2 regions of the Allocoprococcus similis genome follow, and region 1 is predicted to be linked to the other one. Evidence: a T-box and tRNA genes for the amino acid it is inferred to sense, from the RefSeq annotation. Region 1 holds a T-box; the other holds one or more tRNA genes.
What was found. The T-box of region 1 lies ahead of proS (proline--tRNA ligase). A T-box ahead of a tRNA ligase gene usually reads a tRNA of that ligase, here a tRNA-Pro.

Region 1 (21,434 bases):
AGATGTTGGGGTCAAAAGGTATTTTGCCCCCTTTGATACCAGATTGCTACGTGCTTTGCACTCTCGCAATCCTCAAAAACATTCGTAATCCACTCATTTTTCTTTGAAAAATGGCTACTTACTCATGTTTTTGTCGGGTCAAGAGGTCAAAAATCCTCTTGCAAGCAAGCTGCATCGGCTTTCTGACCTTTTGCCCCAGTATCTTAACAAATAAGTAATTAGATTTTCTAAATTATATCATAAATGTTCTGGAATGTCATCGAATTTGTATGTGAAATGGATAGAAACTATGCATAATAAACAAAAAATGAACAGAAAAAGAGAGAATAACGTGAAAATTAACAAAAACATTACGTTATCCTATCTCTAATTGTAAATCATTTGACTGGTGCATCTTCCACAATGTTTATGAATACCAGACTTATAATATCCTGGATCAGACTTTCGCAGTCTTCTTTTTCAAAATTCATAAGAGTTTTTCTTTTTATGCCAGTTGATTATACATATAACTGAATGATTAGTATGATGGCACTGAATACGGTTATCATACCCATTAGAGGCATAAGTGGATACGAGTGTAGCGAAAATAAGGACGATAAATAATATAGTAAGAGCAGAAGGAAAAGATTTTATCCGGGTAAATCAGAAAAGACAAAAGGGGTGCGTTTTATTGACACGAAAAAATCAGACGTGTTATTATTGAAAGAAGAGAAAAAGCATGGTGCATGTTAGAAAATTGGGGAAATGTATTAAAATTTATGCACATGTCATAAAAAAATTGATTTAAAGGAAAGGAAATTGGTATGAATGCAGATGAGAAGGTAGGGCGTAATATTAGAAAATACCGAATGGCATATAATATGACACTGAAAGAACTTGCCGTAAGACTGCATAAGAGTGTGTCGACAGTTTCTAAATACGAAAAAGGGGATATTTCATTGGACATTTCGACATTTCTTGAATTGTCTAAGATTTTTAAGGTGTCACCTCTTGCGATTATCGGAGATGAGATTGCCGAGGAAGAGGAAGAATATACTTATGCGGAGACGATTGAAAAATTGTATATGTACAGCTATGACGGGATTGGAAAAGTAATTGTCAAAAGTGTGATTGAACAGCAGGCGGTGGAAGGAAAGAATAACAAATATAAAGTGCATTTGTTTAATGACGTAAGTGAGGTCAAAGAACCGGGGGAATGTGGAGGACTTTATGCTGGTGAGTATGAAAAGGAAGGATTTATCGGAACCTATATGCTTCATAACCAGGCGCTGAAATCAGAACACATCATGATCTCCTGTGTAAATAATCTGGTGAATCCGGGACAGCAGCTGGCACTGGTGTCCGGTCTCTCCAATTATACGATGCTTCCGGTGACCTTTAAAGCAGTGATTTCGGAAAAAGAAATTGTAAATAAAGAAAAGCTTATGAATCTTCTTACATTCAACAAAGAAGATTTTAAACTTATGAAGCAGATGAATTATCTTACCATACAAAATATGAGATAAAGAAGGATAAAAAAGATGACAAAGAAACAGAGAACACTGGAAGTAATAGAACGCTTGAGAAAGGAATATCCGGATGCAGACTGTACCCTGGATTATGATCAGGCATGGAAGCTTCTGGTCAGTGTGCGTCTTGCGGCGCAGTGTACCGATGCACGGGTAAATGTAGTTGTAGAAGGCTTATTTGCAAAATATCCGACAGTAGAGGCTCTTGCAGAAGCAGATGTCAATGATATTGAGGAAATCGTCCGTCCTTGCGGGCTTGGGAAAAGTAAGGCACGGGATATCAGTGCCTGTATGAAGATGCTCCGGGATGAATATGGCGGTAAGATTCCGAAGGATTTTAATGCGATCTTAAAGCTGCCCGGTGTTGGGAGAAAGAGCGCGAACCTGATCATGGGAGATGTATTTGGAGAGCCTGCGATCGTTACAGATACGCATTGTATTCGTCTGGTAAATCGCATTGGACTGGTAGACGGGATTAAGGATCCGAAGAAAGTAGAGATGGAACTCTGGAAGCTGGTTCCGCCGGAGGAAGGAAGTGACTTCTGTCACAGACTGGTGTACCACGGAAGAGAAGTCTGTACGGCAAGGACGAAGCCGCACTGCGACAGATGCTGTCTGGCGGATATCTGTAAGAAGGTAGGGGTAGAAAAATAAATGCAATATACAATTCCGGATTATTATAAAGAGTTCACCTGCATCGCAGACAAATGCGAGGATACCTGCTGTGCGGGATGGCAGATCGTTATTGACAAAAAATCATTGAACAAATATAAGCATGTAAAAGGGAAATTCCGTTTTACAATGTTGAAGTCTATAGATTGGATCCGTGGTATTTTCAGGCAGGATAAAGAAAAGCGATGTGCATTTTTAAATGACTGCAATCTGTGTGAGATGTATGCGAATCTCGGAGAGAAAAGTCTGTGTAAAACCTGTCGTCTGTACCCAAGACATGTCGAGGAGTTTGAGGATGTCCGGGAGATTACCCTGTCTGTATCCTGTCCGGAGGTGGCAAGGATCCTGATGGAGAAGAAGAAGCCGGTACGTTTTCTTACTTATGAAAAAGAAGGAGAAGAGGAATACGAGGAATTTGATCCGTTTCTGTATTCTATGCTTGTAGATGCGAGAGATGCAATGCTTGCAATCCTGCAGGACCGGGAGCATTCCTTAAAAGTAAGAGCCGGTCTGGTCCTTGGGATGGCACATGACCTGCAGGTCAGATTTAACCGGGAACAGTTATTTTCCTGCGAGGAAGTCATTGACCGTTATCAGACAAAGAGTGCCCGAAAGTTTGTACGGAAACTTTGGAAAGAGGAAAAGCTGTCTGTGCAGGAAAGATGGGAGATGGCGCATAAGATGTTCCGGGAACTTTATGAATTGGAACTTCTGCGCGAGGACTGGGATATGCTTTTGATGGAGAGCGAAGAACTTCTGTATGCGCAGGGAGCAGATGCGTATAAAGGAATCTCGTCTGACTTTAAGAAGTGGGTGAAGGAAGAGAGTGATATCCAGATCCAGGCAGAGCAGCTTCTGGTATATTTTATTTTCACTTATTTCTGCGGTGCGGTTTATGATGGAAGGATTTATGCGAAGGTGCAGATGGCGGTGATAAGTACCTACCATATTTATGAGCTGTGGAAAGCACGGTGGATTGAGAATGAAGGGACGCTTGCGCAGGAAGAGATTGTGGAGCTGGTGTACCGGTATTCGCGGGAGATTGAGCATTCGGATAAGAATCTGGAGCGGATGGAAAAGATGATGCTGCGGGATAGGCTGCCGTGGTATAAGGGATAATAAATAGATGCGTGGTGTGTATAATTAAAATAAGGGGAGTTTTACTTTATAACTTATTTCAATGATAGAGCAAAACTCCCTTATTTTTGCCTTAATATGCAAGCGATTAGTATGTTTGCACAATTAATCTTTCCGGTTATTCATCATTTGAAAATGCCTGCACGATTTTTGATGCATTTGAATAAGAATTTTTTGTTAAAAAGGGCGTGTGAAAAATGATTTCTCATTTTTCACACGCCCTTTTAATTTTAGTCTCTATGCATAGAGAACTTATCCATATCATAATTCTTCAGGTTATCAAGAATTCCACGGTCATCAGCCTGAGAAATCAAGGCATCACGGTTCTTCTTGGAAGCCATCTGGTCATTGAATGAACTTGGACCGCCGACACATCCGCCGTCACATGCCATACCTTCGATGAAGTCTTCCGGAAGACGTCCAACCTTCATGAGAAGGAGGGCTTTCTTACATTCCTGAGAACCATTTGCACGACAGACTTTCGCATCGATGCAGTTGTCAGATTCTTTCAGACTTTCCAGAACAGCTGCTGTTACACCGCCGGAATTTGCAAAGCGTTTTCCGAAGGTAGAAGCGGTCTGGTTGTCATTCGGACAGGCCTCGAGCTCAACATCTTTTGCTTTCATGATCGCACGGATCTCGCTGTATGTAAGAACATAATCTGCATTTCCTTCAATCTGCTGATCGACAACTTCGGATTTCTTAGCAAGGCAAGGTCCGATAAATACAGTGATCGCTTCCGGATCCTGTGCTTTGATCATACGGGAAATTGCACACATCGGAGAAACAGTTGTTGAGATATTGTCAGCAAGCTGTGGGTAATGCAGGCGAACCATATTTACAAATGCAGGGCAGCAGGAGGTTACTTTTTTCTGTCCTTCTTTGTAAGCTTCAGCCCATTCTTCAGCTTCGTAAGCAGCAGTCATATCTCCACCGAGTCCTACATCGTAGAAATCTACGAATCCGAGCTCTTTCATTGCTTTGCGCCAGCTTTCCATGGTAATGTCAGCACCAAACTGACCTTCTGTGGCAGGAGCAGCCATTGCGTAGATGTGTTTGCCTTCTCTTAAAGCATTGATTACCGGAACAATAAATGTTTTGGAAGCAATTGCACCAAATGGACAGCTGTGGATACATTTACCGCAGCGGATACATTTGTTTTTGTCGATTACGGAAATGCCATGCTCGTCGTAAGTGATCGCATCAACCGGACAACTGAATTTACACGGACGTTTTAAATGTGCAATGGCATTGTACGGACAGGCTTTGGCGCACTGACCACATTCTTTACACTTGGATGCGTCAATGTGGGAACGGTAATGTCCCGGTTCAATTGCCCCAAACTTACAGGCATTGATACATGCCTTTCCAAGACAGTTCTGACAGTTCTCTGTTACTGTGTAGCTGGAGATCGGACAGTCTTCGCAGGCAGAAGAAATAACCTGGATGATATTGCCATCATCTTCCGGTCCCGGAGCTTTGCCTTCTGCGAGGCGGATTCTCTGGCGGATGATCTCACGCTCTTTGTAGATACAGCAGCGGAACTGCGGTGTCGGTCCCGGAATAAGCTTCAGCGGGAGGTGATCACGCTGTTCTTCAAGTTCACCTGCAAAAGCAAGCTTTGCTATTTCGAACAGTACGTCATGTTTGATTTTGATTACGTTTCCATCAGCATTCATAATTAACCCTCTCTTCTCTAAATTGTTAAAAAATTCACTCTTCCTTTATTATAATTGAAACTACTATAAATGGAAAGAAGATTTCATGTTTTTAATGAGAAACATAGCGTAGAAGTTTGTGGAGAAGTATGTTATGATGAACGTGCAATGTTGGGAAATATAGTGTGCCGCATATTTGGGGAAATAAGAGGCACCGGTATGAAAGAGAGGAAAGAAAATTGAAAGAGAAGAACAAAGCAAAAAACATATTGAAAGAGTATGCAACGATCACGGTAGGAATGTTTATTGTATCGGCATCAGTGTATTATCTGATGATGCCGAATTCCTTTGTTGTGGGAAGTATTTCGGGACTTGTCATGGTTCTGGCAAACTTTATTCCGCTGAAGGCTTCGACGATGACTATGATTTTAAATGTAGCACTTCTGATCATAGGAATTGTGTTTGTCGGAAAAGAATTCGGGGGTAAGACGGTCATTACCTCTTTAATGCTCCCGGTTTATCTGCGTATTTTTGAAACAGTGACACCAGATGTTCCGCCACTCACGGATGATATGTTTATCAATATGCTGTGCCATATTCTGGTGATCAGCATCGGACAGGCGATTTTGTTTAATGTCAATGCATCTTCTGGTGGGCTTGATGTTGTTGCAAAGGTTTTAAATAAATATTTGCATTTTGAAATCGGAAAGAGTCTTACGATCGCAGGATTTGTGACCGCTGCGACGTCTATCCTTGTCTACGACAGAAAGACACTGGTAGTGAGCCTTCTGGGAACCTATCTTTATGGGATTGTTCTGGATAATTTTGTTGACGGTTTCAGTATCCGTAAGAGGGTGTGTATCCTGTCAAAGAAATATCCGGAGATCCAGCAGTTTGTTGTACATGAGCTGCACAGAGGGGCGACTCTATATCCGGCAGCCGGAGGACTGGATAATCAGGAACAGACAGAAGTGGTTACAATTCTGGAAAAGAGTGAATATGCAAAGCTTCTTGCATTTATCCATGAGACAGATCAGAGTGCATTCGTTACGGTATCAACTGTCAGTGAGGTAATCGGGGAGTGGAATAAACATAAAAAGAACCGTTTGAGAAAAGCGGAGTAATCGAGGAAATTCATGAGAGAAACAGTATTATTATTTAATATAAAAGATAAGAAGCGTGCACAGGAGCTGCAGATGATCTGTATGTCACTCAGGATCCGGGTGCGGTTGATAAAAAAAGAAGAGTATTTTCAGCCGGTTGGTGTACTTGCCGGAATGAAAGAAGCGTCAGAGACAGACGGGATTTATGAGGGTGAAGAGCTGGCAGATGAGATGATGGTATTTGCCGGAGTGACAGGCAGCCATCTGGATCAGATTTTATTTATGATGCGAAAGAAAGGTATGAAAGGCATTGATTATAAAGCGGTTCTGACAGATACAAACAGTCAGTGGACTGTGCCGGAACTTTTTAAAGAGCTGGAAAAGGAGCATGCGGCGATGCATCAGCTTTAATTTCACAGAAAAAACACCATTTTCCCATAGACAGAACAAATTTTTCTAGTAAGCTAGTGTCCGTGAAAGTTTGCGAAAGGTGATGAAAGCTGTCTGTGACAGAAAATGCAGGCAGTAAAAAGGAGCTGGAACAGGCATGTTGGTTTTGCCGAAGTCAGCTCCTTTTCTTAGGTTGCTTTTCAAAAGTTTACGGGTTATAATGGTCAGAGAATGAAAACAATAAAGGAGGTTTTTTAAAATGTCTACAATACCGGAAAGACTTGAAAAATTGCGTGAAAAAATGCAGGAAAAGGGAATAGATATTTATATTATTCCAACTGCAGATTTTCATCAGAGCGAATATGTGGGGGAGCATTTTAAAGCAAGAGAGTATATTACCGGATTTACGGGATCTGCAGGAACAGCAGTGGTTTCAAAGACAGAAGCACGTCTGTGGACAGACGGAAGATACTTTATCCAGGCGGCAAAGCAGCTGGAGGGAACAACAGTAGAACTGATGAAGATGGGACAGCCGGGCGTTCCGAAGATTGGGGAATATTTGGAAACAGCTCTGGCAGAAGGCGAAAATGTTGGATTTGATGGACGTGTTGTTTCTGTAACAGAAGGAGAAGAATACGAGAAGATCGCATCTGAGAAGAACGGAAAGGTCGTTTATGCATATGATCTGATCGATGAAGTATGGGAAGACCGTCCGATTCTTTCAGAAGAGCCGGTATTTGAACTGGAACAGAAATACACAGGAGAGACTGTGGAGAGCAAGCTTGCACGAACACGTGCAGCAATGAAAGAAGCAGGTGCGACAGCACACGTTCTTACCACACTGGATGACATCTGCTGGACACTGAACATTCGTGGGAATGACGTGGAATATTTTCCGTTGGTTCTGACCTATGCAGTGATCAGAATGGACAAGGTGGATCTTTTTGTAAATGAGAAAAAATTAAGCGATGAGATCAAAGCACATCTTGCAGCAGACGGGGTTATTCTGCACCCATACAATGATATTTATGAGGACATCAAGAAGGTTGCAGCAGAAGAAGTCCTGATGGTAGATCCGGGAAGACTGAACTTTGCACTTTACAAGAACATTCCGGAGAATGTGAAGAAAGTGGAAGAGAGAAATCCGGCGATCTTATTCAAATGTGTAAAGAATCCGACAGAGGTTGAAAATATCCGTATCGCTGAGATCAAGGACAGCGTAGCTCATGTCAGATTTATGAAATGGCTGAAAGAAAATGTTGGCAAAGAGACGATCACAGAGATGAGTGCTTCTGACAAACTGGACGAGTTCCGTGCCGAGATGGGTGGATTTATCCGTCCAAGCTTCGGACCGATCTCCGCGTTCGGAGAGCACAGTGCGATCGTACATTATTCTTCTTCACCGGAGACCAATGTAGAGCTTCATGAGGGAACTTTCCTGATGACGGATACAGGAGCAGGATTCTACGAAGGATCTACTGATATCACCAGAACGTATGCATTTGGAGAAGTTTCACAGATCATGAAAGATCATTTTACACTGGTTGCGATCAGTAACCTGAACCTTGCAAGTCCGATCTTCAAGAAGGGTTGCTGCGGAATGAACTTTGATTATCTGGCAAGAAAGCCGTTCTGGGACAGAGGACTGGACTTCAATCACGGAACAGGACATGGGGTTGGATATCTTCTGAACATCCACGAGGGACCGGCAGGCTTCCGTTATACTTACAGAGCAGGTGAGTCTGATGCATTTCAGCCAGGTATGGTCATTACAGATGAACCGGGAATCTACATCGAAGGATCTCACGGTGTGCGTCTGGAAAATGAACTGCTTGTTTGTGAAGGCGAGAAGAATGAGTATGGAGAATTCCTGTATTTTGAACCGATTACTTATGTGCCGTTTGACCTGGATGCGATCAATCCGGATATCATGAATGCAGAAGATAAGGAACGTCTGAATACTTATCATGCAACTGTATATGACAAGGTATCTCCTTATCTGAATGATGAAGAGAAAGAATGGCTGAAGAAGTATACGAGAGCGATCTAATAAATATGGTAATAGGAACACATATGTCGATTGCGAAAGGGATTGTGAAGACTGCAGAGAACGTGGTGAAGATGCATGCGGATACGATGCAGATTTTCAGCAGGAATCCGCGGGGATCGAATTATAAGGATCCGACAGTGAAGGAAGCGGAGGAGTTTCAGAGGATCAGAAGAGAGGCCGGTTTTGGAGCGATTCTGGCGCATGCACCTTATACGATGAATCTGGCGAGTGCGAAGCCGGAGGTGTATGAATTTGCCTGTACGGTGATTCGGGAGGATGTGGCGCGGATGGACAGACTGGGGATCGAGAATCTGGTGTTTCATCCGGGAAGCCATACCGGAATTGGCGCAGAAGCAGGGATTCAGAATATCATTGCGGGGCTTGACCAGGCGATTACCGGGAAAGAGAATATTACGGTTCTGCTTGAGACAATGAGCGGAAAAGGGACAGAGATTGGCTGGAGATTTGAAGAGCTGAAAGCAATCCGCGATGGGGTATCCCATCCGGAGCGGATCGGAATCTGTCTGGATACCTGTCATGTGTTTGCAGCAGGATATGATATTGTAAATGATCTGGACGGGGTGCTGGAAGAGTTTGACAAAGTACTTGGACTTGAGCTTTTGAGAGCGATTCATTTAAATGACAGTATGATGCCATTTGGTTCAAGAAAAGACCGGCATGCGGTGATCGGCGGCGGAGAGATCGGGATGGAGGCACTTTTAAATGTCATGCGTCACCCGAAGTTAAAAGATCTGCCGTTTTATCTGGAAACGCCACTGGATGATGCGGGACATAAAGAAGAAATCGCAAGGCTTCGGGATCTTGCATAAGCGGTCAGACAGATGGAAAAGAGTTATTAAGGGCGGTATCTGCAGGCTATAGATTGATTGTACAGAGGATAAGTTTTATCACAGATACAGCTCGAGAAATCAAAACAGGAGGGTATGATTCAATATGAGTCATACCCTCCTGTTTTAAGAATATCTTCTTTTTGGCTGTAATGCGTATCGCAAAAGAACGGCGTATATACCTATGATTCCAGTGCATCCGGATCAGCAGAAAGATCGGCAGATGCGATCCGGCGGACCGGGTTGGACTTATCAATATCTTCTGCAAATTTCTGCGCTTTTAACAGCATTTCTGATATCTCTTCCTCTTCCTCAGGAACAAAGCATCTTGCACTTTCATCCGGAAACAGATGATTTTTTAATTTGAAAGCCATCAAAAAGGCTTCCAGTTCCTGATTGAGTGCATCTTTGTAAAATTCAAAATAAAAACGAATTTCAGTTTTCTCAAAATCGGTACATATGCATCCGCACTGGGTTCCGCGTGTACGGCTTGTCCGGCGGAAATATTCGGGATCTCCGGTCACCATGTAAAAAATCTGGACCAGAAGATTTTCCTCGATATCTGTCTCATATGTAAACCAGTGCTTGCTGAGCTTGTCTTTTTGTAATGCTTTTTCATCAATATCATACTTCTTCAGAAGCTTATGATACATTTTGATGGCGGCCTCTTTCTCGCCACCTTCTCCCCGTTCGGCAAGCGCTTTAATCTTCAGCAGTTTTGCTTCTAATTTGTTGTCATCCAATTTCTTAATCCCCTTATGAATATAACACTTTTTTACATACTGAATTATTATAGCACATTTGTTATATAATGGAAGTAGAAAAATGGAAGTTAGCTAAGAGTTTTTTATAGCGGTGAATGTTAAGATTTGTTTACATTTTCGGATGAACTGTTGTAATTTGCTGACAATATCGGTAAAATAAATTTATAGAAAAACAGTAATTGATAAGAAAAGGGGGATTTATTATGACAGAAGATTTGATCAAAAAATTAAAAGATGTCAAGCAGGCACTGGTCAGCAAAGATATGACCGGTGAAGAGTGGGAAGAACGTGATGAGATTCTGGAAAAACTGGAAGACGTGACCACGTATTTAAAAGATGCCCTCGGAAAGGGAATTGAATTCTGATGAAGGTAGAAGCACTGGTATTTGATATGGACGGACTGCTCCTTGATTCGGAACGTGTTGTGCAGAGATCCTGGAATTATGCAGGAGAGAAGCTCGGATACGGACGGATCGGGGAGCATATTTATCATACGCTTGGATTTAATGTGGTCCGCAGAGAGCAGTATTTTAAAAGTGTATATGGCGAAGATTTTCCGATGGACAAGTTCAATGAACTGACGCGGGAGAAGTATTACGGTATCTGTGACGAAGAAGGGATAGGCGTAAAAGAAGGGGCAGGAGAGCTGCTTATCTATGCGAAGGAACACGGATACAAGGTCGGACTTGCGACGTCATCCAGAGAGATCCATGCAAAGGCATCTCTTGAGAAAGTGGGGTTGTGGAAATATTTTGATGGCGGGGTTTTTGGTGATTCGGTGAAACATGCAAAGCCGGATCCGGAAATTTACCTCAAAGCGTGCGAGGCGATCGGAGCCGAGCCGATACATAGTATTGCGCTTGAAGATGCACCGGCAGGAATCCGCTCGGCTTCGGCTGCGGGCATGATCCCGGTGATGATCCCGGATCTTGCACAGCCGGATGAAGAAGAGAGAGGATTATGCCGGTATGTGTATCCTACACTTCTGGATGTGATTAAGCTGCTTGATCGTGAAAATGTCGAAGCTGGTCGGTAAGAGACTGGATATCAGCATCGGAAAGTGCTTCGACAAGAGCGGTCTGGTCCTGAAGGATTTTCGCCGGATTGTATGGAATGTCCAGGGCAAATTCACTGTAGGCACGCAGCTTCTGAAAATAAAGGGCTGTGTTTGCCTGTTCTTTTGCCTGGATGCACATTTCATACATGGCATGGCAGTCTGTAACGGCTTCGTCTGTGCATGGCTTGCAGATCCATTTTCCTATATAATAGTAATCAGTCCCGATTCGGTAGACGAATCCGGGATTTTTTTTGAATTCTTCTAATAAGTTCATTTTTTTGTATTCTCCATTCTAATCTGCTTTTGTTTCCAACTGTTCCCAGTTACATGGGACTTCAAATTCCATGCGTTTTCCGGTGGTCGGATGGCAGAAAGAAAGCCGGAAAGCCCGCAGTGCAATCGGGAAATATCCTCTTTTATTTACAAATTCCGGGTTATATTTGTTGTCACCCCAGAGTGGTGCGCCTGCACCTGCCATCTGGACACGGATCTGGTGATGGCGTCCGGTTCCGAGATGGATCTGAACAACGGATAAGCCAGTTACTTCGGAAGTTTCCAGTATTTCATACGAAAGGACAGCTTTTTTGGCACCGGGTGTATTTTTACTGCAGATGCGGGAGGTGTTGGTGCGGCCGTCCTTTACCAGATAATCAGTCAGAGTGCCGGAGTCCGGAAGGGATCCACATACTACAGCCTGGTAGTATTTTTCAAATCGATCGTTCTGTAACTGCTGGTTCAGATTTTTCGCAGCCGCAGGTGTGCGGGCAAAAACCAGGATGCCGGAAACCGGTTGATCCAGTCTGTGGATCACGGCAAGATAAGGTGGCTTATGTTCGGCATGATGTGAAGAATGGATGAACAGATAATTTTTCAGAATGCTCTCCATGTCCTGTGTACCGATCTTTTTTGTCTGCACGGGAACACCGGCAGGTTTGTGGCAGACCAGAATCTGGTCGTCTTCATATAGAATTTCAGGTGTTTGCAAAATAATTCCTCCCCATATGCGAAAATTTTGTTTCTTTGATTAAAACATAACGGAAAGGGCTTGTCAATTGGGTTGACAAATCCGAAAATCTCAATTAAACTCTATAGTAAATCGAAGAGATTTGACGATGAAGAGGACTAGTATATGATGAAAGTGGCACAGAGAGGCTTCCGGCTGGTGGGAGGAAGCTGCATGGAAATTATAGAACCGACCTTGGAGTTCCGCATGAAAAGTGTGGCGTATGCCTGGCGTTAACGGGTAATGAAGTGAATCGTAATACGATTAATTAGGGTGGTACCGCCGAATTTTCGGTCCCTTGTCAGGGGCATGAAGATTCGGCGGTTTTTGTGTTCCCCTGTTATGATAACCTTATTTATAAAATCAAAAATGAAGAGAAGGAGAACTTATCAATGGCTAAGGAAAAGAAATTTGTACAGGCGATTACCTCTCGTGATGAAGATTTCGCACAGTGGTATACCGACGTTGTAAGAGAAGCAAAGCTTTGTGATTATTCAAGTGTAAAAGGATGTCTGAACTATCTTCCGAACGGATATGCAATCTGGGAGAAGATCCAGGCAGACCTCGATAAGAGATTTAAAGAGACAGGTGTTGAAAATGTATACCTGCCAATGCTGATTCCGGAGAACCTTCTTCAGAAGGAAAGCGATCATATTGAAGGATTCGCACCGGAAGTAGCATGGGTAACAAAGGGTGGTCTTGAAACTCTTCAGGAACCAATGTGCATCCGTCCGACATCTGAGACACTGTTCTGCGACCTGTGGGCAAGAACCGTACAGTCTTACCGTGACCTTCCGAAGGTATGGAATCAGTGGTGCTCTGTACTTCGCTGGGAGAAGACAACCAGACCATTCCTCCGTTCCAGAGAATTCTTATGGCAGGAAGGACACACCATCCATGCAACTTATGAAGAAGCAGAACAGAGAACACTGACCATGCTTCGTGTCTATCAGGAACTGATTCGTGATTCCCTTGCAATCCCGTTCGTATCAGGACCGAAGACAGAGAGTGAGAAGTTCGCCGGTGCACAGGATACTTACACCGTAGAAGCGCTGATGCATGACGGAAAAGCACTTCAGTCTGCAACCAGCCATTTCTTTGGAAATGCGTTCCCGGATGCATTTGATATCAAATATCTGGATAAGAACAATGAACTTCACAGTGTATATGAGACTTCATGGGGACTTTCTACACGTATCATCGGAGCTCTGATCATGGTTCACGGTGATGACAGCGGACTTGTTCTTCCACCGAGAATCGCACCGGTTCAGACAAGAGTCATTCCGATCGCACAGCATAAGGAAGGCGTTCTTGAAAAAGCAAATGAACTGACCGATAAGCTGAAAAAAGCTGGCTACAGCGTGAAGATTGATGATTCTGAGAAGAGCCCGGGATGGAAATTCAGCGAACAGGAAATGCTTGGTATCCCGACACGTATCGAGATCGGACCAAAAGATATCGAACAGAACCAGGTTGTTGTTGTGCGTCGTGATACAAGAGAAAAGATCGTTGTTTCTTTAGATGAGATCGAGACAAAACTTGGCGAGATCCTTGAAACAATCCAGAAGGATATGTATGACCGCGCAAAAGCATTCCTTGACAGCCACATTGATTTTGCTGAAACCATGGATGAAATGAATGAAAAATTCAACACCAAACGTGGATTCATCAAAGCAAAATGGTGTGGAAGCGCAGAATGTGAAGATGAGATCAAGGCAGCAACAGGTGGAGCAACCACTCGCTGTATCTGCAAAGAGGATCAGGTAAAAGATGGAGATACCTGTATTTTCTGTGGCAAACAGGCTAAACACGTTGTTTATTTTGGAAAAGCATACTAGGAGCGAATGTATATGAAAATTCAGTTACCTGAAAAGGTGAATCGAATTATAACTACATTACAAAAACATGGCTTTGAGGCATATGCAGTCGGCGGCTGCGTCCGGGATTCTTTTCTCGGACGTGTGCCGGGTGACTGGGATATCACAACATCGGCAGCACCGGAAGAGACAAAGTCATTATTTGCCAGAACTTTTGACACCGGAATCGAGCATGGAACGATTACGGTGCTTTTAAATGGAGAAGGATTTGAAGTGACGACATACCGGATTGACGGGAAATACGAAGACAACCGGCATCCGAGTAAAGTGCAGTTTACCAGAAGCCTGTCAGAGGATCTGCTGCGCAGGGATTTTACGATCAATGCGATGGCGTACAATGAACAGGACGGACTGGTGGATCTGTTTCATGGGATGGAGGATCTGAAAAAAGGTGTGATCCGCTGTGTGGGAAATGCTGAGGCACGTTTTTCGGAGGATGCCCTGCGGATTTTGAGGGCGATCCGTTTTTCGGCACAGCTTGGATTTGAGATCGAGGAAGAGACCAGACAGGCGATCAGAAAACTTGCACCAAATCTTTCCTATATCAGTGCAGAACGTATCCAGACAGAGCTTGTAAAGCTTCTGGTTTCCGATCATCCGGAAAAGATCCGGGATGCATATGAGCTTGGAATCACAAAGGTGATCCTCCCGGAATTCGATGCAATGATGGAAACAACACAGGAAACTTTGCATCACTGTTATAATGTAGGTGAGCATACGATCCATGCGCTGATGAACATTCCGGCAGATAAAGTGCTGCGTCTTACAATGCTGTTTCACGATACGGGGAAACCGGCACGAAAGACGGTCGATCCGGACGGAACGGCACATTTTAAAGGGCATGCATACGTCAGTGAAGAACTCACAAGGTCGATCATGCATCGTTTGAAATTCGATAATGATACGCTGCGTAAGGTGTCAAAGCTGGTGCTGTATCATGATGACCGGATGCCTGCAACGATGAAGCATGTACGCCGTGCAATGAACCGGATCAGTGAGGAACTGTTCCCGTATTACATGAAGGTACGGATGGCTGATACGTTGGCGCAGAGTGATTATCAGCGTGATAAGAAGCTGGAAAACCTGGCTGGTATCGAGAAGTGCTACCAGGAGATTCTGAAGAAAAAGCAATGTGTTTCTTTAAAAGAACTGAAGGTAAACGGTCAGGATCTGATCGCGGCAGGTATTGAAAAAGGACCGAAAATTGGTCAGACACTCCAGACACTTTTACAGGAAGTGATCGAGGAACCGGAGAAAAATACACGGGAATATTTACTTGCCAGAATAAAAGAGCTGGAATAATCAAAAATCATGCATGACTTAAGTCTCCCCCTGCATACATTAGAAAGACCGGTAAAACAAAGCGGCAGGGGGAAGCCATGAAAGATTATGGAATCAGTGTATTGACACAATATCAGATGGAAGTATTCGGCACCCACAAAGTAAGGGGTGCTATTTTATGCGATACAGATAAGGGGCTGCTCCTCTTGAAGGAGACGCGCATGGAGGAGAGTCGGATCTGCGCGCTTGCAAAAATATATGAGCAGTTAAATGCGGATGGATTTGAGTGCGTGGATACGCCTCTGCTTAATAAAGAGGATGTTTATGTCAGTAAAGCCGAGGACGGAACAGGCTATATCTTAAAGAAATGGTTTCAGGGACGTGAGTGTGATGTCAGACGTGAAAATGAGTTGATCGCCGGTGCGGAAAATCTTGCCCGGATCCATCTGCGCATGCGTCTGGCCGGGGAAGAAAACGGATCTGCAGGAAGAGAAGAAAATCCGGTGATCAAGGAGTATGCAAGGCATAACAGAGAACTCAGAAAGGTTCGGGAATTTGTCTGCAGAAGAAGTGTGAAAAGCCCGTTTGAGATTGCATTTTTAAAGGGATATGACCAGATGTATTTCTGGGCAGACAGAGTGCTGGAAATACTGGAAAATATGGATCTGGACAGTGTTTTTAAAGAAGCGGAGGCAGAAAATCATATGGTCCACGGAGACTATAATTATCATAATCTTCTGGTCTGTCAGGAGGGCATGGCGGTGACGGGATTTGAACATGCACACCGGGATGTTCAGATGGAAGATCTGTATTATTTCCTGCGCAAATGTATGGAAAAGCATCATTATGATGAACGGCTTGGATATCGGATGATGAGAGCGTATGATTCGGTGAATAAGCTTGGAAAAAAAGAACGGGATTACCTTGCAATCCGTCTTGCTTATCCGGAAAAATTCTGGAAGATCACCAATTCTTATTACCACTCAGGAAAGGCATGGATCCCTGCAAAAAATGTCGAAAAACTTTCACTTTCTGTCGCACAGACAGAAGAAAAAAAGCGGTTTTTGCGGAATCTGTTTGCGTTTCAGATATAGCGTTCAGTTTTCTTAGATTTTAAGGGTTTAGACTTGACAAAGAAGGTAAAAACCTATATAACATATGTAGGGTAAGGGGCGTGTCAGACCGCATGGATACGCAGAATAAACCTAGCAAAAAGACAAAATGCCGGGGTGTTCCGGGAGTATATTTTACAGGAGGACGTAGGTCATGAACAAGACAGAATTAGTAGCTGCAGTTGCAGAACAGGCAGATATTTCAAAGAAAGATGCAGAAAAAGCATTAAAAGCATTTGTTGATGTTGTTACAGAAGAAATGAAAAAAGGTGAAAAAGTTCAGTTAGTAGGATTCGGAACTTTCGAAGTAAGCGAAAGAGCTGCAAGAGAAGGAAGAAATCCACAGACTGGAAAAACTATGAAGATCGAAGCTTGCAAGGCTCCGAAATTCAAAGCAGGAAAAGCTTTAAAAGATGCTGTTAATGCATAATTTGTAAAACATTTTTGAAAAATGGCGCAGTCTGAAAAGGGCTGCGCTTTATTCGTATTACGGGAAGGGAAAATCAAAATGAGACTTGATAAATTTTTAAAGGTGTCCCGCCTGATCAAACGGCGCACCGTTGCAAATGAAGCCTGTGATGCAGGAAGAGTCCTGATCAACGGGGCGGTGGCGAAGGCTTCCACGAAAGTAAAAAAAGGTGATATCATTGAGATCCAGTTTGGAACCAAGACTGTAAAGGCAGAGGTTCTGGATCTGCGAGATACGACTAAAAAAGAAGAGGCGGCAGATTTATTCCGTTATCTTTAATGCTCCGGAACATCAGAAAAGATGTGGTTTGAGATCATTCCGACAGCGGATCCGAGGCATATTTACCGGATGTTATTCATACAATAACTAGAAAGACAGTATAGGAAAGGTTGGGATTTGTATGGAAGAGAGACAGCTGGTAAAACCTCAGAATCACAGGCTGGTTATCAATAACCGGAAGACAGGTACAGTAACGGGAGTGCTGGACGTTCTTTCTTTTGATTTAAATGAGATTCTGCTTGAGACAGAGCAGGGAATGCTGATGGTAAAAGGTACGGACATGCATGTAAACCGGCTGAATCTTGAAAAAGGGGAGGTCGACCTGGCAGGCAATATTGACAATATTTCTTATTCGGATATCCATTCGGGAGCAAAAGCCGGAGAAAATCTGTTGTCAAAACTGTTTCGGTAGGAGGAGAAAAATGTCTGGTATCGGAACGGAGATCAGGGTTTTCTGCTATGCAATCCTGACCGGTGTCCTGATCGTGGCAGTCTATCTGTGGATCAGGGTTTTGCGCAGACTGGTTGCTCACAGATTGTGGCTGATCAATCTGGAGGATGCCTGTTACTGGGCAGGAATTTCTGTTTATACCTTTGTGCAGATCTATCATACGAGTGATGGTGTTCTGCGGTGGTATATCGGACTGGGGATTGCGCTCGGAGCAATCTGGATGGCGCTGCTTTCAGCTGTCTTTGTAAGAGCTTATAAGAAGATTTCTACACGAATTTGTGAAAAAAAAGTAAAAAGAGTTGATAAATCTGGTTAAAAACGGTACACTGTAGAAGAATAAATGGGTTTAGTAGTAAGAAGCTATACAAGATCAACTGATAGCGAAAGGTGAATAGATTAGATGGGAAGCTTAAAGAAGAACCGGAAAAAGCGTCCGGGGAGCGGGCTTCAGAAGCACAAAAGAAGTATTGTTGCGATTACCGCAGTTATTATATTATTATGCGGCATGGTTATTGTACATGGGATGGCGCTCAAAAAGAGCAATGATGCATATAAGGTGCAGGAAGAAGAACTGCAGACACAGATCGATGCGGAAAAAGAACGCTCAGAAGAAATTAATAAACTGAAAAAATATGTAGGAACAGATGAATACATCGAAGAAGTTGCCAGAGAGAAGCTGGGACTTGTAAAGGAGAATGAGATTCTGTTCCGCGCACAGCAGTAACGTAAGAAAAGCTTTGGGAAGAAAATATCCCGAAGCTTTTTTCGTTCATAGAAATTTAGAGGGTGGTGGCAAATGGAGGTTAAATACAGAGAGGAGCAAGTGATCACAAGTCCATATGTAACGCAGGCAGATAAGATGGCAGTATCGCTTCGGCATCTGGCAGACAGATTCCTGAAAATGGAGCCGAAAAAGCAGTGTTTTACACCCGACGAAATGACAGAAATGTATGATCGGATTACGGAAAAGGTGTGCAGAGGATGCAGCAGGAAATCAGAGTGTCTGGAGAGAAAGAAGGCAGAACACTGGCAGCTTTTTTATGATCTTTTGTGTACGATTGAAGGATATGGTGCAGAACTGAATAAAGAGATGAAACAGCATCTTCAGAGGGAGTGCATTCAGGCACCACGGTTTTTACGAGAATCACTGGAGACTTTCCAGGAGGCAAAAAGGATTCTGGTGTGGAATAATAAGATGGTACAGAGCCGTGAGGGATGTGCGGCACAGCTGGATTCTTTTGCGGACATGCTCTGCCATGTGACGAGAGATCTGGATGCGAGTATTTTTACGGATCCGCCGCTTGCAAAAAAGGTTGCACAGCATTTCAAAAAGGCAGGGATCCGGATGCTGAGTTCCGTTTTTTTTGTGGATGAGCATGGCAGATATGAGATTCATGTAACGGTAAAAAGTGAGAAGGGGAATTGTATCCCAACCAGAAAAGCGGCAGAGCTTTTATCAGTCTGTACTAAGAGAAGGATGTGCCCAGCTCAGAATGAGAGGCAGGTTCTGGGACAGGAGTATGAAACTATTGTATGTGTGGAAGGACCGGGATATTATGTGCTGCAGGGTGTGGCAAAAATGGGAAAAAACGGACAAAAGATATCTGGTGACAGCTTTCTTATGAAGACACTTCCGGGTGGAAAAGAGGCGGCAATTTTGTCGGACGGAATGGGATCTGGTGAGAGGGCGCTACAGGAAAGCGGGATGCTGGTAGAAATGCTGGAAGAGCTTCTTGGAGCAGGATTTCCTGTGGAAACTGCACTTTCCATGATCAATACAGCTCTTGTTATGGGACGGGAAGAGGTTCGCTTTTCTACAGTTGATATGAGTATTTTTGATCTCTATAATGGAAAATGTGAGTTTGTAAAAGCAGGAGCGGCAGAGACATTTTTGCGAACTAAAGAAGGGATGGAGCATATCCGTTCGGAAAGTCTTCCGCTGGGTGTGATCCAGAGACAGCAAAGCGAAAAGGAAACCAGACAGTTGGAATCCGGAGATGTGGTGGTCATGGTATCGGACGGGATCCTGGATGCGCTTCCGGCAGGAGAGCAGGAGCATTTGCTGGATCTGATGATTGGGGGAAGTCCGCTGGAGAATCCGGAGGAACTGGCGAATTATATTCTGGATAAGGTGCTGGAGCTGGCGGCCGGAAAAGCAGGAGATGATATGACAGTCCTTGTAGCGGGAATCTGGAAGATGTGTTACAGTAGATAAAAGATGAGAGGAATTTACCATGTTAGAAAAAGTAGAGAACTATATCAGGCAGTGGAAGATGCTTGAAAAAGGAGATAAAGTTGTTGTTGGCCTTTCCGGAGGGGCAGATTCTGTATGCCTTTTTCTGATACTGGAAGAGCTGCGAAAAAAGATCGGATTTGAGATCCTTGCGGTACACGTGAATCACGGGATCCGTGGGGAAGAGGCAAAAGCTGATGAAGAATTTGTAAAGACACTGTGTGAGAAAAAAGAAATCCCATGCAGAAGTGTATCGGTGGATATTCCGAAAATGGCAGTGGAATACAGGATGTCAGAAGAAGAGGCGGGAAGGACTGCACGAAGGAAAATATTTGAGCAGGCAGCGGAAGAATGGGGAGGAACCAGAATCGCACTGGCACATCATCAGGATGACAATGCAGAGACATTTTTCCTGCATCTTGCCCGCGGCAGCGGACTTCGGGGGCTCGGCGGTATATATCCGGTAAACGGGATGTATATACGGCCGCTTCTTTGCGTGGGGAGAAAAGAGATCGAGGATTATCTGAAGGGACGGGAGATGCCTTACTGCATTGATGCGACAAATATGGAAGATGCATATATGCGAAACCGCATCCGTAACCATGTGATTCCGTATTTTAAAGAAAATATCAATGAAAAAACTGTGGAGCATATGAACCGGTCTATGGATCAGCTCAGGGAGATCTGGGATTATATGGAACGGCAGACGGAAAGTGCATATCAGATATGTACTGCCCGAAATGGAGAAAAGATCTGCATCCATGCAGAGGCATATCACAGACAGGAACGGCTGATCCGGAAAATGATTCTCCGGAAAGCATTGGCACTGGTGGCAGGACATGAAAAAGATCTGGAGCAGGTTCATATAGAAAAACTGGAGGGATTGTTTGAAAAGCAGGTAGGAAAAAGACTGGATCTTCCTTATGAGGTCTGCGCATGCAGAACCTATGAAGGGATTGAACTGAAGCGGAAAAAGAAGAGTCCGGAATTGGCAGAAGAAGAGAAAACTCTGGATCTGCAGCAGGTTTCGGGAAAGATAACTTACGGGAAATGGGAAATTTCTTACCGTATTTTTGGAAAAGAAGAATGCAGATGCCAGATCCCGAAAAAAACGTACACGAAATGGTTTGATTATGGTATAATAAAACAGAGTGTCGCTGTACGCACCAGAAGGGCTGGCGATTTTATTGTAATTGATGAAAGCGGAGGAAGGCAGAAGCTGAAATCCTATTTTATCAATAAAAAAATACCAGCGGCAGAACGTGCCGGAATTCCTCTGATCGCAGAGGGAAACGAGATTTTATGGATTGTGGGCTGCCGGCAGAGCAAGGCATACCAGGTGACAGAGCAGACAACAAAAATATTAGAAATTACGATAAATGGAGGTACTTTAAATGGCCGAGAAAGTGAAAATGTTAATTCCGGAAGAAGAAGTAAATGCCAGAATTGAAGAACTTGGGAAAAAGATCAGTGAAGAATATGCGGGAAAGCAGGTTCATCTGATCTGTGTTTTAAAGGGTGGAGTGTTTTTTATGTGTGAAC
Region 2 (9,748 bases), on a different contig from region 1:
CCTCTTCGTCTATTACCAGGTTCCGTGTATCGATTCCAACTTCTTCAACCGCTCTCTTCAGCTGCTCACCAAACATATCTTTTCCAACTTTTCCGATAAATGCGGTCTTTTTTCCAAGCTTTTCAAGCATGGCAAGTACATTGCACGGTGCACCTCCCGGATTGGCTTCCAGGAGTGGATTCCCCTGTGCGCTCGTTCCATTTTCTGTAAAATCAATCAGCAGTTCGCCTAATGCAGTTACGTCATAGATCTTTTCCATATTCCTCTCCTTATAATCTTCTTGAATCTAAAGATATACATTGTGAGACGAATTACACAAAAGAACCCGTTTAAATTCAGTTGTGCAAACCATTCCGATGAACCTCTTAGGGCGAAAATCGTGTTCAGCAGAGGCTTCCACGATTTTTGAGTTTCATCTCCATTGCACAAAAAATGAATTTAAACGGGTTCTTTTGTGTAATTCGTCCTTCGAGGTTATCGGTAATAGCTTTCGATCTCATAATCTTATAAGCAAATTATACCTTGTTCCCCCGACACTTGCAAGAAGAATGTGTAATCGATATCACATTTTTTACATTTCACTTACACCTAGAGCAGGTTCAGTTTTTTCAGAACGTTGTAGATAGTTCCCTCTTTAAACGGATCGCTTAGATTTCCGATTTTCAGGAGTTCGTGGTAGCCTTTGCTTCCGCCCTGGCGGCAGAGAGCGTAGTAATCTTTCCATGCACTTTCCAGGTCTTCCTGCATTTTGCCGTAGTATTCAAGTGCTCCTACACGGGATACGGCGTAATCAATATAGTAGAACGGGCACATGAAGAGATGCTGTTTCTGCATCCAGAAGCCACCCTGTTCCATGAATTCATTACCGTCATAATCTCTCCATGGAAGATAGATTTCTTCCAGTTCGTGCCATACTTTTCTTCTTTCCATTGCGTCTGTCAGATTTTCAGCGTACACACGATGCTGGAATTCGTCTACACATGCCATGTACGGCATTGCTTCCAGGGAATCCCACAAATATGCTTTTTTCTGTTTCTCTGCATTTTCGCCAAAGAACAGATGCATCCATGGCAATGTGAAATATTCCATTGCCATCGAATGGATCTCGCTGATCTCTGCGGTACTGAATGTCTGCGATAATACCGGAATATTGCGTGACGCTGTGTATGCTTCAAAGGCATGTCCTGCTTCGTGGGTAAGGACATTGACATCTGCATTGGTTCCATTAAAGTTTGCAAAAATGAACGGTGCCTTATATTCTTCCATAAAGTCGCAGTAGCCACCCTGCTGTTTTCCCTGTCTTCCTTCCAGATCAAACAGACGGTATTCCATCATAAAATCAAAGAATTCTCCTGTCTCTTTGGAAAGTTCATGATACATGGTTCTCGCCTTTTCCAGAAGTTCTTCTTCCGTTCCCTCCGGAACTGCATTTCCATCCGGATAGGTAAGACTTTCGTCATAATATTTTAATTCTTCTATGCCAAGTCTTTCTTTCTGTTCCTCATAAAGTTTCTGACAAAGCGGTACGATATGCTCCCGGATCTGCTTACGGAATATTGCTACATCCTCCGGCGTATATTCAAATCTTTCCATCTTCTGATACATCATCTCGGCATATCCATTAAATCCAAGGTTCTTTGCCATCTGCTGACGGATTCCGATCAGCTCCGTATAAAGGGAATCCAGTTCATCCGAAATCGATTTATACAGCTCTGCCCACTTTTCAAAAGCTTCTTTACGGATGCTTCTGTCGGTATCCTCCATCATCTTTAACAGACCATAGAATCCAAGCTGTTCTCCGTGAAAATCTGTAACCGGTGCCGCTGCAACCTGGAAATACTTCTGAACCAGTTTGTTCTCCTGGATCTGCAGATCGGCATTACACGGATCGGTAAGCCGGACTTTGTTCTCTGCCTGTCTGGAATAAACTTCTCCGAACTCTTTTTCAAGCTCTGTTCTGTAAGAAGACTTCAGATAACTTTCATAGAATTTTTTCATTTCTACATCAATCTGTGGCTCGATCTCGAAAATATATTCCATCTCTTTTCGATAGAATTCATCATTGGTATCCTGGCTGTTGCGGATACTTGCCATGACGCGTGTCGTATTAAAGTGGCTGTTTGCATTCAGGATTGTGACAAACGCCTGATGCGCACCTTCAAAATCTGCAGCCTCGTTAAAGTTCTTTGTTTCTTTCCGGATGGTCTGAATATACGCTTCCCCATCTGGACGTACATATTTCATCTCTGAAAATTTTTCCATCATCTTTTCCTTCTTTCCAATCATTTTCCTCTGCCCGTCAGAATCATATTCTTTTCCCCAAAAGCAGTTCTATCCCGATTTTATCACAACTCATCCTGTGATTCCATCACCTTTTCGTACAATGTTACGAAAGAATAAAAAATCTCTTCTGACACAGCCGGATTCTTCAATCCACATCTGTATCAAAAGAGATTCTTATCTTCAGACATACAAAAATCGGAGTGACAGGATTTGAACCTGCGGCCTCTACGTCCCGAACGTAGCGCTCTACCAAACTGAGCCACACTCCGATAATAAATATATTGGATATTCCAAACGGAATATCCAACTTAAATTCTTATTCAATTAAAAACTACGGATAGAGGACTCGAACCTCTACTAACAGAGTCAGAGTCTGCTGTGCTGCCATTACACCAATCCGCATCAATCATCTGTTAATATCTGTCCACCAGAATGAACAAAATATTATAAATTTTAGAAAACCAAATCGGAGTGACAGGATTTGAACCTGCGACCTCTACGTCCCGAACGTAGCGCTCTACCAAACTGAGCCACACTCCGATAACCGTACCGGACATCTTATCTGTCCGGTTAAGTCCTTATTCAATTAAGGAACTACGGATAGAGGACTCGAACCTCTACTAACAGAGTCAGAGTCTGCTGTGCTGCCATTACACCAATCCGCATCATCTGCATGTCCGCTCTGGTTCTCAACAGCGAACAAATTTATTATAGCAAATCTTTACGGAAATGCAAGCACTTTTTTACATTTTTTTAAAGAAAGTCATTTTGTGTACTTTTTCTACTTTTTTCTGACATTTTTCTAATGGAACTCTTTTATCATCTGATCATATTCCAGCCAGTCATATCCCTGCCTTTTGTACAGCTTCCAGGCTCTTTCATTTTCCTTCTCGACCTCCAGACGGAATCTTGTAACTCCTTCTTCTTTGTGTTCTTCCATATATCCGAAATACTCTCTTCCAAGTCCTTTGGAGCGATACTCTTCCAATATATACAATTCCTCCAGCCAGTATACCATTCCGCCCGCCTCCTGTGAAAAGGTCTTGGCGATCAGTCCATATCCTGCGATCTCACCTTCCCATTCCAGGATAAAAAGCTCTGCATAGGTATCGCTCTTCATACACTCTTCAAATGTTTTTTCCAGATATGAATCCGGAACCGGATGATCCACTGCTGGCATCCGGTAAAAATCATGTGCCATTTTTATGTAAAATTCTTTATCTTCCGCTTTTATCTTTCTTATCATTTTCTGGTTCTCCTTTTATTATCCTCACGAAAAGAGGTCACTCCCTGTTCGCTTAGAAAGTGATCTCTTTTCCCATTCTTATACTCTGCATGATATCATGCACTGCTTTCATTTTCAATACCTCCTGCCCGGAGGCGGAATTTTCCGGAAATCTTATGAAAATCGTACAAATGGGTTCTCATATCTGGCAATATTCCCCAGCCTCTCCTCAATCCGTAGAAGCTGATTATATTTCGCCACCCTCTCAGATCTGCACGGTGCACCGGTTTTGATCTGTCCCGTATTGAATCCCACCGCCAGATCTGCAATAAACGGATCTTCCGTCTCTCCGGAACGGTGTGATACGATTGCCTGATAACCGGCTCTTTGCGCCATCTGAATCGCATCTACCGCTTCTGTCAGTGTCCCGATCTGATTGACTTTGATCAGAATTGCATTCGCGATCTCTTTTAAAATTCCGGCGTTTAGCCGTTTTACATTGGTAACAAACAAATCATCTCCTACAAGCTGCATATCCAGTCCCAGCCTTGTTGTCAGAAGCTCCCAGCCTCCCCAGTCTTCCTCATCCAGAGGATCCTCAATGGAAAGAATCGGAAATTCTCCCGCCAGCTCTTCATAATAATCAATCATCTCTTCTGTAGATCTGGCTACCCGGTGTCCATGCATCCGGGCTTCTCCTTCGAATATATACTCTTTTCTCTCTTTATCATACAGTTCACTTGCCGCTGCATCCAGTGCAATCACAATCTGCTCTTTCGGCTTATACCCGGCCTTTTCAATTGCACGCATGATCATCCGGAGTGCTTCTTTTGTATCCGGAAGATTTGGTGCGAATCCTCCCTCATCTCCGACAGCTGTCGGATAATCGTACTGATCCAGGATCGAGCGAAGCATTTTATAAATCTCAGCACACATCTGAAGTCCCTCTTCAAAACACACTGCCCCGACAGGCATGATCATAAACTCCTGAATGTCAATGGAATTATCTGCATGTCTTCCCCCATTTAAAATATTCATCATCGGCACCGGCATCTGTTTTGCATTTACCCCTCCAAGATACTGATACAGCGGGATTTCAAGTGCATTTGCCGCTGCCCTCGCCACAGCAAGTGACACACCCAGGATTGCGTTGGCGCCAAGGTTGATCTTATTATCCGTCCCGTCAAGTTCCAGAAGCATCTGATCGATCTTTGCCTGCTCCAGTACATTCATACCCAGGATTTCCCGGATGATCCGGTCATTTACATGCTCTACCGCATGTCTGACTCCAAGTCCCTGATAACGGTGCTGCCCGTCTCTTAACTCGATCGCTTCATATTTTCCTGTCGATGCCCCGGAAGGAACCATCGCCCTTCCTGTAAAATGACTCCCTGCAAGCACCTCTACTTCTACAGTCGGGTTTCCGCGCGAGTCCAGAATTTCCCGCGCAATAATATCTGTAACCGGTATATATTGTTCCATAATCCATCCTCCTTTTTTGCCTTTTAGTATGTCCTTTCGGGCGCTGAATCATGCACGAAAATCCCCGTATTTTCGTATCATCGTATACATTGCGAAAATGCTCTAAAACGGTTGACTTCATACATTTTCGGCGTTACAATACCAACGGAAATCGGGTGATATTTTTTCAGTATTTCATCTGTTTTCTAAAACTTTATGAATCAATCGGGGAATATAAAATGAGAGAAAAAATCAAAAATTTTATTGCAATGAGCGGAGCAACTCTGCTGATCGCAGTAGGGACTTATTTTTTTAAGTTTCCAAACAACTTCACATTTGGCGGAATCACCGGTCTTGCCGTACTGATTGCCAAAACCGGACTTATTTCTGCTGCCGACTTTTCATTCGTTGCCAACATGTCACTTCTGATTCTTGGCGCATTGATTCTCGGCAAAAAATTCGTTGCAAAGACAGCCTACTGCAGCGTCCTGCTTTCTGTTGCGCTTTCTTTATTTGAACGAATCTTTCCAATGAACCAGCCATTTACCAATCAGCCTATGCTTGAGGTAATGTTTGCGATTGCACTCCCGGCACTCGGTTCTGCAATCCTCTTCAATATCGGATCTTCCAGTGGCGGTACAGATATTATTGCCATGATCCTGAAGAAATTTACAAGTGTTGACATCGGACGTGCACTGGTTTGCTCCGACGTTGCGATCACCGTTGCAGGTTTCTTTATCTTCGACGTAAAAACAGGACTTTATTCCTGTTTCGGACTGATCATCCGTTCCTTCCTTGTAGACAGCTTTATCGAAAGTCTGAACCTCTCCAAATATTTCAACGTTGTCTGCAGTAACCCGGAACCGATCTGTGATTATATCGTCCACTCACTCGGTCGAGGCGCCACAATCTGTGAAGCACACGGAGCCTTTACCGGTGAACAGAAATACATTATTTTCACAGCGCTGAACCGTCAGCAGGCAATCAAACTCCGTAACTTTATCAAGGCAAATGATCCTTCTTCCTTTATTCTGATTTCCAACACCAGCGAGATCATCGGAAAAGGATTCCATAGCATTTAAAAGATTGTTATTTTTAAGACAATTTCTGCACTCTGTATGCTATGCACCTTCCCTCAGATATGCTATAATAATATAAGCAACCAGAATAAAAAGGAGTAATCATATGGAGACACAACTTAATCTGATTCCGGCTTCTGAGCATCCGACTGCGCTGGAATCACAGTGGTTAAATGCGATTAGTCCGGCTGATTTTATCAATAATAATAAGAACTTTGATGTTCTGATGATGAAGTATCGCTGTGCGATCCGCGAGATCCAGACAAAGCTTGAAGTCCTTGATGATGAGTTTTCAGCAGTAAACAAACGCAATCCAATCTCATCTATCAAATCCCGTGTAAAAAGTCCTGCCAGCATCTATGAAAAGCTGCGCAGACGTGACTTGCCATTTACAGAAGAAAGTATTGTCAGGAATTTGGACGATGTCGCCGGAATCCGGGTGATCTGCCCGTTTATCAGTGACATTTATGCAATTGCCAACCTGATCACTTCACAGGATGACATTACCGTTCTTAAAATCAAAGACTACATAAAAACACCAAAGTCAAACGGTTATCGAAGCTATCATATGATCGTTGAGATCCCCGTTTTCTTTACAGAAGGGAAAGCTCCAATGCGCGCCGAAATCCAGATCCGCACGATCGGAATGGATTTTTGGGCAAGTGTAGATCATCAGCTTCGTTACAAAAAAACAATCGGTGCTGACAAAGACATCGAGGCTATCGAAGCTGAACTTTTGAAATGTGCACAAACTGTAAGCGAGACGGACTGCCACATGGAAGAGATCAAAGACATGATCGGCGACTTTGAAAAAATCTAACCGGATAAAATTAAATATTCAAAAAGAGGAAGGTGTTCCATTCATCCGGAACCCTTCCTCTTTTATTTGCACCTGCTTTATCCTCTCTTTGTAAAAAGAATATCGTGATTGATCTGCGTGTAGAATGCTTTCTGCATATCCTGTTCTTCTCTTCCCATCAGCCACATCAGCTTTGTGATCACTGCTTCCAGCGTCATATCATAGGCTTCGATCATATTGAAATCCTGCTTAACTTTTTTCCCGACTTCATAGACCGTCATATTACTTCCCTCATTGGCAACCTGTGTTGTCATTACGACAAATTTGCCCTTACCTGACCATTTTTCCATCTCCTGATAGAATTCCTGAACAAGCGTCTGCGGAATACCACCTACGCCAAAGCTTTCAATTACCAGGCAGTCATAGTGTTCAAACAGATAGGACAGAATATCCGGCTTCATTCCCGGAATCAGCTTTAGTACATATACACTGTCCTTCATATCATAATAAAACTTAACTGCATGGCGGCACGGGATCTCCGGAATATACCGGACCAGGATACCATCCTGAATAACTGCAAGATACGGAAAATTGATACTCGAAAATGCATTATAACTCTTTGCATGCTCTTTCTTTGCACGTGTTCCGACAATTACCTTTCCGTCAAATACAAGGTTGACACCCTGGGAATCATCATCCGCCGCATAAATAAAGCTGTCCAGCAGATTTGTCTTCGCATCTGTCACGTCCATATTGATCGGCTTCTGCGCTCCTGTAATAACAATCGGCTTGGCTGAATTCTGTATCATATAAGAAAGTGCCGCCGCTGTATATGCAAGCGTATCCGTACCGTGGCAGATTACAAACCCATCATAATATGCATAATTGTCTTCCACTGCTTTTACCATCATTTTCCAGTGTTCCGGTGTTACATTCGTGCTGTCAAGATTACACACCTGCTTTGTCTGAACCTCACATACATTTTTTACAGCCGGAATATAAGATAAAATATCCTCCGGTGTCAGTCCCGGTGCCAGTCCATCCTTTGTCTGACGGGATGCGATCGTCCCACCTGTACCTAACATCAAAATCTTCTTCATCTCTGATTGTCCTCTCTTCTACCTCATTATTATCCAAAATTTTTGTCAATCAGACTACAGTATTCTGCAAATGCTTCCGTCTCTGCAAATGCTTCCCGTAATGCTTCTCTGACACCTTTATAATACCATCCGATCGTTGCTTTGTCTTTCATCCGGAATCTGTTCCACAATTCCTCTCCACATACAGGATAATCCCGATCAATATCCCGCATATTCGACAGCTTGTCCGCAAGTCCGATCATCTGAACCTCAATTGGTGCTGTCTTAAGCCTTTCTATGGTTGCACTTTTTCTTTCCATCCAGGTCTTGGATTTATCTTCGCTTTCCTGTGATACGATTCCTGCAACTCTTGCTGAAAACATCGCTTTCAACACATTTGCATCCACACCCTCACAGTCCTCGATCGTATCATGCAGAATCGCTGCACTGATGATCTCCTCATCCTGTGTCATCGTGGATACTATCTTTCCTACTTCCATCGGATGTACAATATACGGTCTGTCGGTCCCCTTCCGATACTGACCTTCATGTACTTTGGTGGCAAAATCAATGGCTTCCTGTACCATGTTTTTCCTCCTCGCATCTGTATGACATTTTTTCAATACTTATCATAACACCAGCGTCTTTAAATCACAAGAAAATCAGTGTATAATATTGTCTGATTATGTAGAAAAAAACAACTGTAAAGTAATACTTATAAATAGCAAAAAGGAGTTTTTATAAATGAACAGAAAACAGATTCTTGTCACCGGCGCTTCCCGTGGAATCGGAAAAGCCTGCGCTATCCACTTTGCAAAAGAAGGATGGCATGTATTTTTAAACTGCCGCAAATCCATCAGTGAGTTGCAGGATACTGCTGATTTTATCACAAAGGAAACCTCCGGTTCCTGCGAAATCCTTCCAGGAGATGTAGGTGTTCCATCCGAAGTCAGACGTATCTTTGACCAGATTGAAATGTCCGGCTCCGGTCTTGACGTACTCATCAACAATGCCGGAATCGCATGGATGGGACTTCTGACGGATATGAGCGTTGAAGAATGGAACCGAATGATTTCCACAAATCTTTCTTCCGCATTTTACTGCTGCCGCGCAGCACTTCCTTACATGATCCATCAGAAAGCCGGTCGTATCATCAATATTTCTTCGATGTGGGGAACTGTCGGTGCTTCCTGTGAAGTCGCTTATTCTGCCGCCAAATCCGGTCTGAACGGTCTTACCCGCGCACTTGCAAAGGAACTTGCTCCAAGCAATATCCAGGTCAATGCGATCGCCTGTGGTGTCATTGATACCGTAATGAACGATCTTCTGGATGCGGAAGAAAAAGCTGCACTCGCAGAAGAAATCCCTGCCGGACGTTTCGGGACACCGGAAGAAGTTGCGCTTCTCGCATGGCAGCTTGCAAATGCCCCTGCCTATCTTACCGGGCAGATATTGGGCATGGACGGAGGATATATCTAACTCCTACTCCCAGATCTTGTCCCACTTCGCATAAAGTGTAATACTGGATGCCGGGTATCTTTCGGATTCCCGGTTTTCCAGAAGCTTTGTCTGCTCCGTATATTTCTCATTCAGCTCATCTTCAAGTGTCCCATACTGCTCCTGTTTTGCAAGCTCTGCCAGTTCTTTTTCCTGCACAACTCCGTCATCAGTCCACGTATACCAGCCTTCAAATCGATATCCTTCTTTCACTGCCGTTGGCATACATCCTTCACTTAACCGGAGGCTCTGCCCATACACAGTATAATCTGCCGCAAATTTTCTTTTGTTCTTTCCTTTATTCTGCCCGGCTTCAAGCTCTTCA

Region 2: it has a tRNA-Pro gene. The T-box ahead of proS (proline--tRNA ligase) is inferred to sense a tRNA for this amino acid. The anticodon was not compared.

Annotation. Positions count from the first base shown of each region.
Region 1 covers NZ_BAAHSG010000016.1:150,794-172,227, forward strand. The annotation lists gene ACYQ5K_RS08430 (helix-turn-helix domain-containing protein) at 804-1,505, shown strand; gene ACYQ5K_RS08435 (endonuclease III domain-containing protein) at 1,521-2,162, shown strand; gene fliB (flagellin lysine-N-methylase) at 2,163-3,299, shown strand; gene ACYQ5K_RS08445 (4Fe-4S dicluster domain-containing protein) at 3,548-4,996, opposite strand; gene ACYQ5K_RS08450 (YitT family protein) at 5,215-6,099, shown strand; gene ACYQ5K_RS08455 (DUF3783 domain-containing protein) at 6,112-6,489, shown strand; gene ACYQ5K_RS08460 (aminopeptidase P family N-terminal domain-containing protein) at 6,728-8,518, shown strand; gene ACYQ5K_RS08465 (deoxyribonuclease IV) at 8,488-9,348, shown strand; gene ACYQ5K_RS08470 (hypothetical protein) at 9,549-10,109, opposite strand; gene ACYQ5K_RS08475 (hypothetical protein) at 10,334-10,495, shown strand; gene ACYQ5K_RS08480 (HAD family hydrolase) at 10,495-11,166, shown strand; gene ACYQ5K_RS08485 (hypothetical protein) at 11,126-11,461, opposite strand; gene ACYQ5K_RS08490 (RluA family pseudouridine synthase) at 11,480-12,172, opposite strand; T-box leader at 12,291-12,492, shown strand; gene proS (proline--tRNA ligase) at 12,583-14,028, shown strand; gene ACYQ5K_RS08500 (CCA tRNA nucleotidyltransferase) at 14,041-15,369, shown strand; gene ACYQ5K_RS08505 (CotS family spore coat protein) at 15,447-16,442, shown strand; gene ACYQ5K_RS08510 (HU family DNA-binding protein) at 16,615-16,890, shown strand; gene ACYQ5K_RS08515 (RNA-binding S4 domain-containing protein) at 16,969-17,208, shown strand; gene yabP (sporulation protein YabP) at 17,330-17,620, shown strand; gene yabQ (spore cortex biosynthesis protein YabQ) at 17,631-17,975, shown strand; gene ACYQ5K_RS08530 (FtsB family cell division protein) at 18,060-18,383, shown strand; gene ACYQ5K_RS08535 (SpoIIE family protein phosphatase) at 18,456-19,874, shown strand; gene tilS (tRNA lysidine(34) synthetase TilS) at 19,894-21,342, shown strand; gene hpt (hypoxanthine phosphoribosyltransferase) at 21,287-21,434, shown strand, end outside.
Region 2 covers NZ_BAAHSG010000051.1:549-10,296, reverse strand. The annotation lists gene ACYQ5K_RS16195 (carbohydrate kinase family protein) at 1-259, opposite strand, end outside; gene ACYQ5K_RS16190 (M3 family oligoendopeptidase) at 589-2,286, opposite strand; tRNA gene ACYQ5K_RS16185 (tRNA-Pro) at 2,479-2,552, opposite strand; tRNA gene ACYQ5K_RS16180 (tRNA-Gln) at 2,615-2,685, opposite strand; tRNA gene ACYQ5K_RS16175 (tRNA-Pro) at 2,750-2,823, opposite strand; tRNA gene ACYQ5K_RS16170 (tRNA-Gln) at 2,878-2,948, opposite strand; gene ACYQ5K_RS16165 (GNAT family N-acetyltransferase) at 3,086-3,529, opposite strand; gene eno (phosphopyruvate hydratase) at 3,683-4,990, opposite strand; gene ACYQ5K_RS16155 (YitT family protein) at 5,209-6,051, shown strand; gene ACYQ5K_RS16150 (GTP pyrophosphokinase) at 6,155-6,868, shown strand; gene ACYQ5K_RS16145 (asparaginase) at 6,946-7,947, opposite strand; gene ACYQ5K_RS16140 (HD domain-containing protein) at 7,977-8,513, opposite strand; gene ymfI (elongation factor P 5-aminopentanone reductase) at 8,671-9,405, shown strand; gene ACYQ5K_RS16130 (hypothetical protein) at 9,409-9,748, opposite strand, start outside.